2 linked regions of the Glaciimonas sp. PCH181 genome follow. The protein of the gene in region 1 interacts with the protein of each later gene in a pairwise test. Links are inferred from orthologs where the notes say so. Each region holds a gene or a part of one and is shown on either strand. Other genes may lie near its edges.

What was found.
Region 2: the proteins of C7W93_RS19765 (region 1) and bioB interact in binary tests that used the Escherichia coli proteins (3 or more experiments, as listed by UniProt). The link is inferred for Glaciimonas sp. PCH181 from one-to-one orthologs.

What each region holds. Positions count from the first base shown.
Region 1 is NZ_PYFP01000002.1:1,440,236-1,447,426, reverse strand. Bases 1,091-3,976 are described here. They hold C7W93_RS19765 (class II glutamine amidotransferase), read left to right. Parts: upstream 1,091-2,092; coding sequence 2,093-2,860; downstream 2,861-3,976. Other genes in these bases: C7W93_RS19760 (proline racemase family protein), read right to left, coding at 2,940-3,956; C7W93_RS19770 (NAD(P)-dependent oxidoreductase), read left to right, coding at 1,267-1,878; C7W93_RS19775 (winged helix-turn-helix transcriptional regulator), read right to left, coding at 1,091-1,147. Also shown: C7W93_RS19780 (LysR family transcriptional regulator), read right to left, coding at 1-653; more of C7W93_RS19775, read right to left, coding at 692-1,090; C7W93_RS19755 (ABC transporter permease), read right to left, coding at 3,992-4,774; C7W93_RS19750 (ABC transporter permease), read right to left, coding at 4,777-5,619; C7W93_RS19745 (ABC transporter ATP-binding protein), read right to left, coding at 5,616-6,683; C7W93_RS19740 (ABC transporter substrate-binding protein), read right to left, coding at 6,697-7,191.
Region 2 is NZ_PYFP01000002.1:1,329,442-1,336,637, forward strand. The notes cover bases 2,307-5,197. They hold bioB (biotin synthase BioB), read left to right. Parts: upstream 2,307-3,165; coding sequence 3,166-4,230; downstream 4,231-5,197. Other genes in these bases: bioA (adenosylmethionine--8-amino-7-oxononanoate transaminase), read left to right, coding at 2,307-2,405; bioD (dethiobiotin synthase), read left to right, coding at 2,405-3,163; C7W93_RS19250 (acetyl/propionyl/methylcrotonyl-CoA carboxylase subunit alpha), read left to right, coding at 4,308-5,197. Outside these bases: bioF (8-amino-7-oxononanoate synthase), read left to right, coding at 1-1,029; more of bioA, read left to right, coding at 1,026-2,306; more of C7W93_RS19250, read left to right, coding at 5,198-6,347; C7W93_RS19255 (glyoxylate/hydroxypyruvate reductase A), read left to right, coding at 6,372-7,196. UniProt on the Escherichia coli protein: Catalyzes the conversion of dethiobiotin (DTB) to biotin by the insertion of a sulfur atom into dethiobiotin via a radical-based mechanism.

The sequences.
Region 1 (7,191 bases):
CCGCGCACCACGACGGGATGCGGCTTGCCATCGGCGGCGGTGAAGTGAAATTCGTTGGGTTTTGGTGCGAGAGAATAAGTCAGGCAATTGTGATGGACCAGATCGGCGGGTTCCAATGGCGTGCCGTGCCGTTTCAGATACGCTGGAGAGGCAACAACCAGCATGTCGCTGACAGCCAGTCGCCGCGCAATTAAAGTCGAATCCGGCAACGCCTGCGTCAGCCGCAACGCGACATCAAAGCCTTCTTCTATCAGATCGACAAATCGGTCGTTGCAGACCAGATCCACCCGTATTTGCGGATGCGCCATGATGAATTGCGGCAACCAACCTGTAAGTTCCAGCGTACCAAACGCTTGCGGCGCATTGATCCGCAGTAATCCTGACGGGCGCGCCTGATGCGCCGAAACAGCCTGCGCTGCGTCGTCAATCTGATCAATAATCTGCTTGCAGCGGGCGTAGTATTCTTGCCCGGCTTCGGTCAGCGCCAAACGGCGCGTGGTGCGATTGAGTAATTGCGCGCCGAGTTCGACCTCCAACTGCCGGACCTGCCGGGAAACGATGGTGTGCGATTGATTCAATTCCGCCGCTGCGGCAGTAAAACTGCCAGCGTCCACCACCCGCCTGAAGGCGCGCATTGCTGCCAGTTGATCCATGGTTTCGCACTCCGTACATCATCAAAAATGCAACGCTATCAGATTCGTTGACCGGTTGCTATCGATGCTTCGGATGCGGCGGCTACGTCGTATTGCTGACGCGCGCCGCGAATCGCGCTCTGATGCCCGCCAGCCCATTCTGTCAGTACTTGCAACGGCGTGCAAAGCGACTGGCCGAGCATGGTCAATGCGTATTCAACTTGCGGTGGCGTCGTAGGAATGACAGTGCGCGAAATCAAACCGTCGCGCTCCAGATGACGCAGCGTGACTGTCAGCATCCGCTGCGAAATACCGTCAACCTGGCGTCGAAGTGCGTTGAAACGGGTAGGTTTTTGTTCTAAGGTAATCATGACGAGCACACTCCACGCGTCACCGATCCGATCCAGTACATCGCGTATCGGGCAAGGGTGGTCTTCACGCGTCGGCGGGCGCCCTCTTTTGCGCATATTCACGGCTTCGTAGCTCTCAGGAACCGGGCTGGCGGTTACGTTCATGTGCCTATCTTTCATTAAAGTGCCTTCTTGCGCATCAGTTTCAAATAATTATACTGGTTACTTTTAATAACTACATCGCGTTGGACTGATATTCTGCGCGTTATCAAAAGGAATAGATGATGAAAATTGCCATTATTGGGGTTACTGGTCGTGCTGGATCGCGCATTGCTGCCGAAGCACTACGTCGTGGACATGTTGTTACCGGCATTGCCCGCTCGGTGGAAAATGCGGATGTGCCCGCTGGCGTGACGTTGTTGCAAGGCGACGCAACGCAACCCACGCAACTTACTGATCTGGTTAAGGGGCAGGATGCCGTTGTCAGCGCAGCAAAGTTTGAAATATTGCTCGCCGCGCCATTGGTGCAGGCGCTCAAATCGGCCGGTGTGAAGCGCTTAATCGTCGTCGGCGGTGCCGCCAGCCTGGAAGTTGCGCCGGGTGCGATTCTGCTGAATAGCCCCGGATTTCCTGAAGAATACAAAAAAGAGGCGACGGCGGGCAAACTGTTTCTGGATGAACTACGCACCGAAACGTCGCTAGACTGGACCTTTCTGTCGCCGTCCGCGATATTTGCGCCGGGTGAACGCACGGGCAAGTTTCGCCTCGGCCATGACCAGTTGCTGAGCGATGCTAACGGGCAAAGTCATATTTCGATGGAAGATTACGCGATTGCAGTGCTGGATGAACTGGAACAGCCGCAGCATCTGCGTGCACGCTTTACGATCGGTTACTAAGCTAGCAATGTGGCGGAAATGGCTTTGCTGCCATGCTCCGCCGCATCCTCTTCTCTCGAATCTTTCTGCCGTTTCTCTGGTCTGTTTGCCAGCAGCCGTAATATCCGCGATATTTCTTTTTTTGCCTTCCTTGCCGTGATACCGTTATAGGCCTGTTTTACGCTTTATTTTTCTCTAAATAGCGTACTTTTATTCCTCATTCTGATCAGAAATTATGTGCCAGTTACTTGGAATGAATTGCAATGTGCCAACCGACATTGTGTTTAGTTTTACCGGCTTTGCCACCCGTGGCGGCCAGACCGATCATCATAGCGATGGCTGGGGCATTGCCTTTTTTGAAGGCAATGGTGTGCGCCATTTTGTCGATTATCAAGCCGCGATTGCATCGCCGGTGGCCGAGCTGATTCGTCGTTGTCCGATCAAATCAAAGAACGTCATCGCGCATATTCGCAAAGCCACGCAGGGTCAGGTGGCGTTGGAAAACTGTCATCCTTTTGTGCGTGAATTGTGGGGACATTATTGGGTGTTCGCGCATAACGGCGATTTAAAGTCGTTTGCGCCGTCGTTGCATGGCGCATTTCGCCCGGTAGGAAACACCGATAGCGAACTGGCGTTTTGCTATATTTTGCAAGAATTGCGACATCGCTTTGGCGAGACATTACCGTCTCTCGCACAATTAACCGCAGCCTTGCAGGAGCTAAGCAGCGACATCGCGCAGCACGGCACGTTTAATATGCTGCTATCAGACGGCTCGGCGCTGTTCGCCCATTGCTCGACCAATTTGTATTACATCATCCGCCAACATCCGTTTGCCGAAGCCAAATTATCGGATGACGACGTGATCGTCGATTTCTCCCAAGTCACTACGCCGCAAGACCGGGTTGCCGTGATTGTGACTGCGCCGCTGACGACAAATGAAGCGTGGACGCAGTTTGGCGCGGGGGAATTGAAGGTCTTTGTGGATGGCGAAGTACAGGCCTAACATTTGTTGCTGATCGTGGCGCTAAACACCACTATCAGCAACGCTTACGTGAGCGCGCCTGTTTCAGCGCCATCGATCATCAACGTACCAAAAAGCCTGCGCCAACCGGATCGTCGCGATCAATCATCCAGCGTGCGGTGCCCAGCAAACTGGCTGTGCCCTTGACGGTCGGGCGTACAGCGCGGGTGCCGTTGAGGTCTACTTCGCCCAACAAGCAACCTTCAAACGTACCGCTGCCCAACAATCCTTCGGACAGAATCGGCTGATTCAAACCCATCTTTCCGCGTGCTTCAAACATGGCCATCATCGCGCTGGTGCCTGTACCGCCGGGCGAACGATCGAGTTGACCGGCGCTGAACACGTGAACGTTCTTGTAGAACGCGCCTTCGATGGTCGGCTGATGCCAGAAAGTAACGAAATTCAGGTCGTTAATATGCGCTTCGGTCGGATGCTGAATGCGCATCTTCTGATTAATCTGGTCACGCACCATGATGCCGAGGCGCGCTAATTCACTGCCGTTATCAGGCGAAATCCGCAGATCGCTGTTGCTCAGATCAACGATCCCGAAATAGTTGCCGCCCCAGACCAGATCGGCCTTAAGGTCGCCATAGCCTGGCAAATGCACGGGGATATCTTGGGCCGCGACGTAGGCTGGAACGTTTTCAAAACGTGTCCATAAAACTTTATCGCCATCAGAAGCGACTTCAGAAACGACTAAGCCTGCGGTGGTTTCAAAGCGAATACGCGTCATGCCGTCTGCGCCGCGTGGGACCAAACCTAACGCGACCATTGCCATACTGACGGCGATAGTGCCGTGGCCACACATGTGTGAATATTCGGTGCCGTCGATATAGATCAGACCGGCGTCAAATTCAGGGCTGGATGGGGGTGTCAGGAACACGCCGAACATGTCTTTGTGACCGCGTGGTTCACGCATCAGCGCCAGACGTAGCCAGTCGTAGTTCTCGACCAGAAAAGCGCGCTTTTCCAGGATGCTGGAACCGCTAGGATAAGGGATGCCGCTGTGCACGATGCACAATGGCTCGCCTTCGGTATGGGTATAGATGACGTCGAACGCGTCCTGTTGTCGGATCATGGTTAAAGCTCCTCGTTGAGAAATGGCAGAGTGGGTTATTTCCGGTCGGACAGCATGTCCAGGCCGATGGTTAAATCAAGAATCGTTATTGCCACGACGGCCACAAGAATGGTGGCCCCCGACACGGCGGCAATGGTTGGGTCTATCGTGTATTGCACATAGTTGAACAACTTGACGGGAATCGTATTCAGCTCGGCTGTGGTGTTAAAAATCGACAATTCGACGTTAATCCAGGAGGAGATGAACGCAAAGATCGATCCGGTAACGATCCCCGCCCGTATCTGCGGCAGCACCACTAAAAAGAACGTGGTCCAAGGGTTAGCACCCAGATCGGACGATGCTTCTTCCAGTGCTTTTTGTTCGGGCGTCATTAGCGACAAAACCGAGCGCAATACAAACGGCGCGACGATGACCGTGTGCCCGATCAACAGCGACAGAAAACTCCGCGTCAATCCGAAATAGCCACCAAACTGCAACAACGCAGCGCCCAGCACGATATGCGGCAACACCAACGGTGACATCAGCGCCGCCGAGATAGCCTGTTTGCCCGGAAAGTCATAGCGTGCCAGCGCCAGTGCAGCAGGCACGGTCAGCACTAACGCGGCCAAGGTCGCGGCAAACGCCAGCAGCGTACTGGTTGAAAACGCGGCGACGTAACTCGGATCGGCCAGCATCGTGTGATACCAATTCAACGTCCAGCCTTCTGGCGGAAAAGCCAAAAAGGATGAGGCGGTAAACGAACTGCCAAGAATCACGATCAACGGCAAAATGAGGTAGACCAGGACGCCCCAGGACACTAGCCTGATAAGGGTGCGCATTATCATCGTGATCCTCCGCGAATCTCACCAACGCGACTGGCAAGCGCCACCATCGCTAACGTAAATACCAGCAATACGATACTTAACGCGCCGCCATAATGAAAATCGAAGGCAGAGCTGTATTGCTGAAAAATCAGCATAGAGAGCACCGTAATCCGACCGCCAGAGAGCAAAGCGGGCGTCACGTAGGCGCTGACGGCTAACGTAAAAACCATGATCGCGCCAGCAATCACGCCCGGCAAAGACAGGGGAAACGTGACATGCCGGAACGTCGCCGACGGGCTTGCCCCCAAGTCTGCCGAGGCTTGCTCACACGCTGGATCGATCTTGGCTAATGCATTGCCAACGCCCAGTACTACAAACGGCAGCAGTACATACACCATCCCGATGAGGATGCCCAGTTCGGTGCCCAGAAACCGGATCGGCCGATCAGCTAAACCCGTTGCCAGCAAAGTTTCATTGATCAAGCCATTGCGCCCCAGCAATACCATCCAGCCGAACGAGCGCACGATATTGCTGGTGAACATCGGCACGACTAGCAAAATGACGCACATCCTGCGCCATGCATTCCAGCGCACCACGCGCACCAGATACCATGCCAGCGGATAACCGAGTAACAGGCACACCAACGTCGTCATGCAGGCGATGCGGAACGTCACTAAAATGACGTCCCAGTGATAGCGGTCAGCCAGCACGCGCAGATAGTTGGCGAAGGTCCAGCTTTCGCCCTGCGCGCCGGTCAGACTCGCGATCAGAACGACGGCCAACGGTGCCAGAAAGAAGGCCGCGAAGAACGCCAATGGCGCCACCAGCATCAGCGCGGGCGCCGAAGCGAAGCGTTTCATGTGCCGTCTCCGATCAGGTGCAGATGGGATGGCTGAAAACCGAGTTGCACTGCGCTGCCGGGCGTCATGTCAGCGTTCGGCAATCCCATGGTTCTGGCGGTAATCAGATGGCCGCCGACATCCGCATGGATCGTGGTGTGGCTGCCGACACTGACGATATCTTTCAATACACCGGTCAGCCTGCATAACGCATCCCGCGCCGGGGTTGCTGCATCCAGCACTTGCACATGTTCTGGGCGCAACACGGCAACGCCGCGCGGCGGTATTTGCGCAGTTGGGACCGCAAAAGTATTGCCTTGCACTGCTAGCCGAATCTGATTATTTCCCGCTGCCTCGTAGCCGATCAGGTTTGCTTCGCCAATAAACTCCGCAACAAAACGACTGGCCGGCGCGCGATAGATGTCGGTACCAGCCCCCATCTGCTCGATACGGCCTGCATTCATGACCACAATCCGGTCAGCCATCGTCATCGCCTCTTCCTGATCGTGGGTCACGAAAACGAAGGCAATACCGAGCTTGATTTGCAGGTGTTTAAGTTCCAGCTGCATACGCTTGCGCAGCTTCATGTCAAGCGCCGAGAGCGGCTCATCCAACAATAGTAATTTTGGCCGATTAACGATGGCACGCGCTAATGCCACGCGTTGTTGTTGCCCGCCCGACATCTCACGCGGATAACGTGCACCCAGCGCTGCCAGACCGACCAGCTCTAGCGATGCAAGGGCACGGGTATTAGCCTCGGCCCGCGCTACGCCTTGACGACGTGGTCCGTAGGCAACGTTTTCCAGAACGGTCATGTGCGGAAATAGCGCGTAGTTCTGAAACACAGTATTCAGTGGCCGCCGATACGGCGGCAGATTGCTGACGTCCTGGCCATCAATGACGATGCGTCCGCTGTCCGGCGTCATCAGGCCAGCAATCGATCTCAGCAACGTGGTCTTGCCGCAGCCGCTAGGCCCCAGCAAAGCGATAAATTCGCCCTGCTGGATTTCCAGCTGAATAGCGTCCAGTGCCGTGTAGCCGCCAAAACGTTTGCAGACGGCGTCGATGGTCAAAAGGGGTGTCATCGCGCTGCCCTTCTTAGCGCTTGTGCGCAACTTGACGATTCCACGCATCGGTGATCTCGGCACGGCGTGCATTAATTGCGTTCCAGTCGAACAGGCTGAGGCTGTCGACCGATCCATTCACGCCCCAAGGCAATTTGCGGGCGACATCGCTAGAGACTTTGACCCCTTGCACCGCAGGGCCAAGGTACAGTTTCGTGGCTAAACAAGTCGCTACTTCAGGCGTTAGCGCACTGTTAATGAATTTCTCTGCAGCAACCTTATTCCGTGACCCTTTGACCAGATGTAATCGCGCGTCGGTGGCCCAAACCCCTTCTTTCGGAACAACGAAGGCAATCGGTACACCCTTATCGATCAAGTCCCACGCGCCGACATTAAAATGCGCACCGATGACGGCTTCGCCGCTCTGAAAAGCGTTGGTCGCCGCACCCGAGCTATCGAAAAATAGTGCGGTATCCAGAGTACCCAGCTTGTTATATACCGGTGCGAGATTGGCAGGATTGACACCCAG
Region 2 (7,196 bases), 110 kb from region 1 along the record:
GAACGTTTTGGCGTCGGCGCAGCATCCTCAGCCCTGATTAGCGGTCATAGCAGCGAATGCGAAGCGTTGGAAATCGCGCTGGCAGGATTTGTCGGCATGCCGCGTGCGCTGCATTTCTCGAACGGTTATATGGCCAATATGGGTGTTATCCCCGCCTTGGTCGGCCCCGGCGATCTGGTGCTGTCCGATCGTCTGAATCATGCCTGTCTGATCGACGGTGCCCGTTTGTCTGGCGCTGAATTTCGCGTGTATCCGCATAACGACGTGGCAAAGGTAGAGCAGCAACTCGCCAAAAGTACCCATCCGCGCAAATTGATCATCACCGACGGCGTATTCAGCATGGACGGCGATATCGCGCCTTTGCCAGAATTGCTAGCGCTGTGCGAAAAATATGACGCATGGTTATTGGTCGATGATGCGCATGGCTTTGGCGTACTTGGTCCGCAAGGGCGCGGCAGTCTGGCCCATTTCGGACTTGCTTCCTGGCGTGTGTTGTATATGGGAACGCTGGGTAAGGCGGCTGGGGTTTCGGGTGCTTTTGTCGCCGGTGACGCAACGTTGATCGAATGGCTGGTGCAGCGGGCGCGCACGTATGTGTTCACCACTGCCAGCCCGCCGATGCTGGCAAGCGCATTGCTGGCGACGCTGAAGTTGCTGGAAACCGAAGACTGGCGTCAACAACATTTGCGGCAATTGGTGCAGCAATTGCATGACGGATTGGCGACATTGCCTTGGCAATTACTGCCGTCCGAAACAGCGATTCAGGCGCTGGTCGTAGGCGACAATCAACTCGCCTTAGATCTGATGGCGGACTTATTGGCGCAGGGCATCTGGGTCCCGGCGATTCGTCCGCCAACCGTGCCCAAGGGAACTGCGCGCTTGCGGATTTCGCTATCGGCTGCGCATACAACAGAACAAGTCGACCAATTGATTACCGCTTTGCACGCAGCGGCAGCAAAATACTTTGCAGGTGAAGACGGCAAAGCGCCTGCCTTGCAAAGTAAAGAAAAAATTGAGGAAGCATCTTGAAGCAAAATACACAATCAGACTGGGTAAAACGCAGTCTAAAAAGCGTCTGGCATCCGTGCACGCAAATGCAGCATCACGAAACCGTTCCGCTGATTCCGGTCAGCCATGGCCGTGGTGCATGGCTGTATGACGCCGACGGTAAGCGCTATCTGGACGCCATCAGTTCGTGGTGGGTGAATCTATTCGGTCATGCCAATCCGCGTATCAATGCGGCCTTGAAAGATCAGCTGGATAAGCTGGAACACGCAATGCTGGCCGGTTTCACGCATGAGCCGGTGATCCGTTTATCCGAACAACTGGCAGAGCGCACTGGCAATGTTTTAGGGCATTGTTTTTACGCCTCTGACGGCGCCTCGGCGGTGGAAATCGCCTTAAAAATGAGTTTTCACGCGTGGCGCAACACCGGGCATACCGCCAAGCAGGAATTCGTTTGCCTGAAAGGCAGTTACCACGGCGAAACCATCGGCGCGCTAGCCGTGACCGACGTCGCCTTATTCCGCGATGCCTACGGACCTATGCTGCGTCAGGCGCACGTCGTGATGTCGCCCGATGCACGTGCCGCTGAAGCAGGCGAAACCGCCGCCGATGTCGCCCGCCGTGCCGCCCATTCATTGGAACTGTTATTGCAGCAACGCGGTGACCATATAGCCGCCGTTATTATCGAACCGCTGGTGCAATGCGCGGCAGGCATGGCGATGCACGATCCAGTGTATCTGGCGGAAGTACGCGCACTCTGCGATCGTTATCAAGTGCATCTGATCTTTGATGAAATCGCTGTGGGCTGCGGTCGCACCGGGACATTTTTTGCTTCAGAGCAAGCCACCGCAATCGGCTCTGAAGGGGCTGAAAAACAACCCGTCTGGCCCGATTTTGTTTGTCTCTCAAAAGGTATTAGCGGGGGTTATTTGCCGCTTTCGCTAGTGATGACGACGGACGCGATTTATAACGCGTTTTACGATGCCGATGTCACCCGTGCCTTTTTGCATTCGCATTCCTATACCGGCAATCCTCTGGCCTGTCGCGCCGCGTTGGCGACGTTAGAAATTTTCGAGCAGGATGACGTCCTCAACGCTAATCGCGTACGCGCACAACGGATCACCGCCGCACTACAACCGCTGGCCGATCATCCACGTGTCCGCAATTTCCGTCAGCGCGGCATGATCTGGGCGTTCGATGCTGTGATCGACGATGCGGCACAGGCAGGGACTTTTTCACGGCGCTTTTTCAGCAAGGCGCTGGACAGCGAACTGCTGCTGCGTCCGATAGGCAAGTCCGTTTATCTGATGCCGCCGTTTATTCTCGATGACGCCGAATGCGATTTGCTGGCAGCGCGCACCGCCGATGTATTCAACAGCGTGATTGACGGAGGCAGCTAATGCTTATCCCGACCAATACGCTTCAATGCGCTTATTTTGTCGCTGGCACCGACACTGAAATCGGCAAGACCCTGATCGCTGCCAGCCTGTTGCATGCGCTGACTAAAACCGGTGTTCGCACGGCAGGCATGAAGCCGGTCGCGGCGGGCGCTGAACTGCGCGACGGCGTATGGCATAACGATGACGCCGATGCGTTGGCGGTGCAAGCCAGCGTGGTATTGCCGACTGCGCTGGCAACGCCGTATTTATTCCGTCAGCCAACTGCGCCGCATATCGCCGCTGCGCTGGAAGACCGGCCCATCGCTTTGCCGCCAATTCTGGCCTGCTACCAACAAATAGCAGCGTTGGCTGATGCGGTAGTGGTCGAAGGCGTTGGCGGCTTTCGGGTGCCGTTAAATGACACACTCGATACTGCCGATCTGGCGCAAGAATTAGGCTTGCCAGTGATATTGGTGGTGGGCTTGCGTCTCGGTTGCATCAGCCATGCGCTGCTGACGGTCGAGGCGATTGCGGCGCGTGGTTTGTCATTGGCTGGCTGGGTTATCAATACCGTAGACCCGGATATGCTTAACAGCGACGCCACTGTCGATGCGCTGACGGCGCGCATAAATGCACCTTTGCTGGGCCGCGTGCCACGGCTGCCCGTCCCGGCTGCGGAGCTGGTTTCTGCCGCCGCCGATTATCTCCATTTTTCAAGTTTGCCGGGCTGGCCTGCCGACACGCTTTCAACACATTCCCTCCATACTAAGGAAATCTGACCATGTCTTCGCAACCTAGCGTTTCTACAACCTCACAACCGATCACTTTTCAGACTGGCGTTGCCCAGAAAATAGTTGCACCAGCAGCCGACGCCGCCTGGCGGGTTGAAGAAGTGTTGGAAATTTTCAATTTGCCGTTCAACGATTTGATGTTCCGTGCGCAACAAGTCCATCGCGAAAATTTTGATCCGACCGAAGTTGAGCTAGCCACGCTGTTGTCTATCAAGACCGGTGGTTGTCCGGAAGACTGCGGCTATTGCCCGCAAGCTGCGCGTTACGATACCGGCGTTGTCGCTCAAAAAATCCTGCCATTAGATACAGTTCTGGATGCAGCACGCCAAGCAAAGGCGCACGGCGCGACACGTTTCTGTATGGGCGCAGCATGGCGCGAGCCGAAAGACCGTGATCTGGAACACGTCGAAGCGATGGTCCGTGGCGTTAAAGCGCTGGGCCTTGAAACCTGCGCTACGCTGGGTATGCTGGGCGAAGGTCAGGCTGAACGCCTGAAACAAGCTGGCCTTGATTACTACAACCACAATCTGGATACCGCGCCTGAGTTATACGGCGACATCATCACCACCCGCGATTACCAAAACCGCCTCGACACGATCGATAGCGTGCGCGGCGTCGGGATTAAAGTCTGTTGCGGCGGCATTGTCGGCATGGGCGAATCACGCTTGCAACGCGCCGGTCTGGTCGCGCAATTGGCGAACATGACGCCGTATCCTGAATCGGTGCCGGTCAACAATTTGGTGCAAGTCGAAGGTACGCCGTTATACGGTATTGAAGCGCTGGATTTGCTGGAATTTGTACGTACGATTGCAGTGGCACGGATCACGATGCCGAAGGCGCGGGTACGTTTATCTGCCGGTCGCCGACAAATGGGCGAAGCGATTCAATCGCTGTGTTTTCTGGCCGGTGCAAACTCGATTTTCTACGGTGATAAATTGCTGACAACCGGCAATCCAGAAGTCGAAGAAGACCGCGCATTGCTAGCCAAACTTGGCATGCACACGCGTTCGACCGCGATTGATGCACGCTGTGAAGTCACCCAAAGCGAAGTATAAAAATGTGCGTTCTCTTTGCCTTCTGTTGGATCGGCAAAGAGAACGCTAAATAATAAAAAATCAATCGGAGGAGAGCCATGTTCACCAAGATCCTGATCGCCAATCGCGGAGAAATTGCCTGCCGCGTTGCTGCAACGGCGCGCCGGATGGGCGTTAAAACGGTTGCCGTTTATTCGGAAGCCGATGCACGCGCCAAACATGTGGCAGTCTGTGACGAGGCAGTTTGCATCGGCCCGGCGTCGGCTAAAGAAAGCTATCTGCGCGCCGATAAAATTATCGCCGTCGCGCTTGCGACTGGTGCACAAGCGATTCATCCGGGTTATGGTTTTTTGTCAGAGAATGCACAATTTGCACAGGCCTGCGTCGATGCCGGGCTAGTATTTATCGGGCCACCCGCCAGCGCAATTCAGGCGATGGGATCGAAATCTGCCGCCAAATCGTTAATGGAAAAAGCCGAAGTGCCGCTGGTCCCCGGCTATCACGGCGACGACCAGGACGCCGATCTTTTGCATCAGCAAGCAGACAAGATCGCCTATCCGGTATTGCTGAAGGCCAGTGCTGGCGGTGGTGGCAAGGGGATGCGTATCGTTGAGAACAGCGCGGATTTCAAGGCCGCATTGGCGTCTTGCAAACGGGAAGCGATCAGCAGTTTTGGTGACGATAAAGTATTGGTTGAAAAATATCTGACGCGGCCACGCCACATTGAGATTCAGGTATTCGCCGACAGTTTCGGCGAATGCGTTTATCTGTTCGAACGCGATTGCTCGGTACAGCGACGCCATCAAAAAGTATTAGAAGAAGCGCCCGCGCCGGGGATGCCGGAAGAGCGCCGCAAAGCGATGGGCGAGGCCGCCGTCGCCGCTGCCAAGGCAGTCGGTTATGTCGGTGCAGGCACGGTCGAATTTATCGCGAACCAAGACGGTTCATTCTATTTCATGGAAATGAATACTCGTCTGCAAGTCGAGCATCCGGTCACCGAAATGATCACCGGTCTTGATCTGGTGGAATGGCAATTACGCGTGGCCTCCGGTGAAGCGCTACCGCTAAAACAAGATCAGCTGAAGCTAAGCGGTCATGCGATTGAAGCGCGGATTTATGCGGAAAATCCTAACAAGGGATTTTTGCCATCGATAGGTACCTTGCGTCATTTGCGCACGCCGCTTGCGCGTGAATTTGAGATTGGCAGCGCGACGCAGCAAAGCGGCGACACGATTGTGCGGATTGATTCCGGCGTGCGTGAAGGCGATGCGATTTCGCCTTTTTACGATCCCATGATCGCCAAGCTGATTGTCTGGGCACCGGATCGCAGGCAAGCGCTGGCAGCGATGACCAACGCATTGGCGCAGTATCAGATTGTTGGGCTGGCGAGCAATATCACGTTCTTGCAGCGTCTGATTGCCAGCAAGCCGTTTGCGACGGCGGATCTGGATACAGGGCTGATCGAGCGTCACCATGACACGTTATTTCCGTCTGCTCAGCCGGTGGATATTGCCGTGCTGGCCTTGGCGACTGCCGCGTTGCTCGCCGCAGAGCGCACTGCTAGCGATGCATCCGATCGTCATAGCAATCCATGGACAGATACCAGCGGCTGGCGTTTAAACAGTAATTTGCAGCGCCAGTTAACGTTTGTGGACGATGGCAAAAGCACCCCGATTGCGGTGATGTATCAGTCCGGCGGTTGGCTGTTGGAGCACGCGCAACACTTCAGCCGGATGGCGCTGTTGCAGCAGAATGGCAATGATTACACCATCAGTCTTGAGGACCGGGAAGTGCGCGGCACGGTTGTTCGCGACGCCGCGGATGGTTCGCTGTTTCAGATATTTACCGGCGGCCATCAAACCACGCTGGGCTATGTTGATCCGTTGGCGCATGCGGGTGAAAGCGAAGCCGAAGGCGGTCGTTTGACAGCCCCGATGCCGGGCAAAATCGTAGCGGTATTGGTGGCGCAAGGCGATAAGGTCAAAAAAGGCGCACCGTTGCTCATTATGGAGGCGATGAAAATGGAACACACCATCGCCGCCCCAGCCGATGGTCTGGTGGAAGAATTGTTATATACGGTCGGCGATCAAGTTGCGGAAGCGGCGCAATTGCTGGCGTTTACACTTGATGCAAGTTAATGCTAGCGATTTAAGGATAATGGCATGAAGGTAATGTTTTATACGCCTCCGACTAGCTTTATGCAGGGCTGGTTTGAGGATATTGCGAGGGCTTTGCCTGAGGCAGAGTGTCGATTCTGGCAAGAGGGCGATACCGCCCATGCTGACTATGCAGTGGTCTGGCATCCGCCAGCTTCGATGCTGCAAGGCAGGACCGCGTTGAAAGGAATTTTCAATCTAGGTGCCGGGGTCGATGCAATTTTGAAGCTTGGCGATGCGTTGCCAGCAGGCGTGCCGTTGGTGCGCGTAGATGACGGTGGTATGGCGATCCAGATGGCGGAATATGTGACCCATGCGGTGCTTGGTTATTTTCGTCGGTTTGATGCGTATCGGCAGCAGTCTGCGCGTTGCGAATGGCAGCCTTTAGCGCCTAATACAAAGCAGGATTTTCGAGTGGGGATTCTTGGGCTGGGGGTGCTTGGTGTACGGATTGCCAGCGCGTTGGCGTACTTTGAATTTCCTGTGAATGGGTGGAGTCGGAGTCAGAAATCCTTGCCGGGTGTCGATTGTTACTCGGGTGAAGATGGATTGGATGCGTTCTTGCGGGCATCTCGGGTGGTGGTGTGTATTTTGCCGTTGACGCCGGATACGGCGGGGATTTTGAATCGGGATAACTTGCTGAAGCTGGATAGGGGCAACGGTGGGGCGTATGTTATCAATGTCGCTCGGGGTGGGCATTTAGTTGAGGATGATTTGCTGGCGTTGATTGGGACTGGAGAGATTGCTGGGGCGACGTTGGATGTGTTTGGGCGGGAGCCGATGGATGGCGGCCATCCCTTTTGGCAGGAGTCGCGGATTTGTATTACGCCG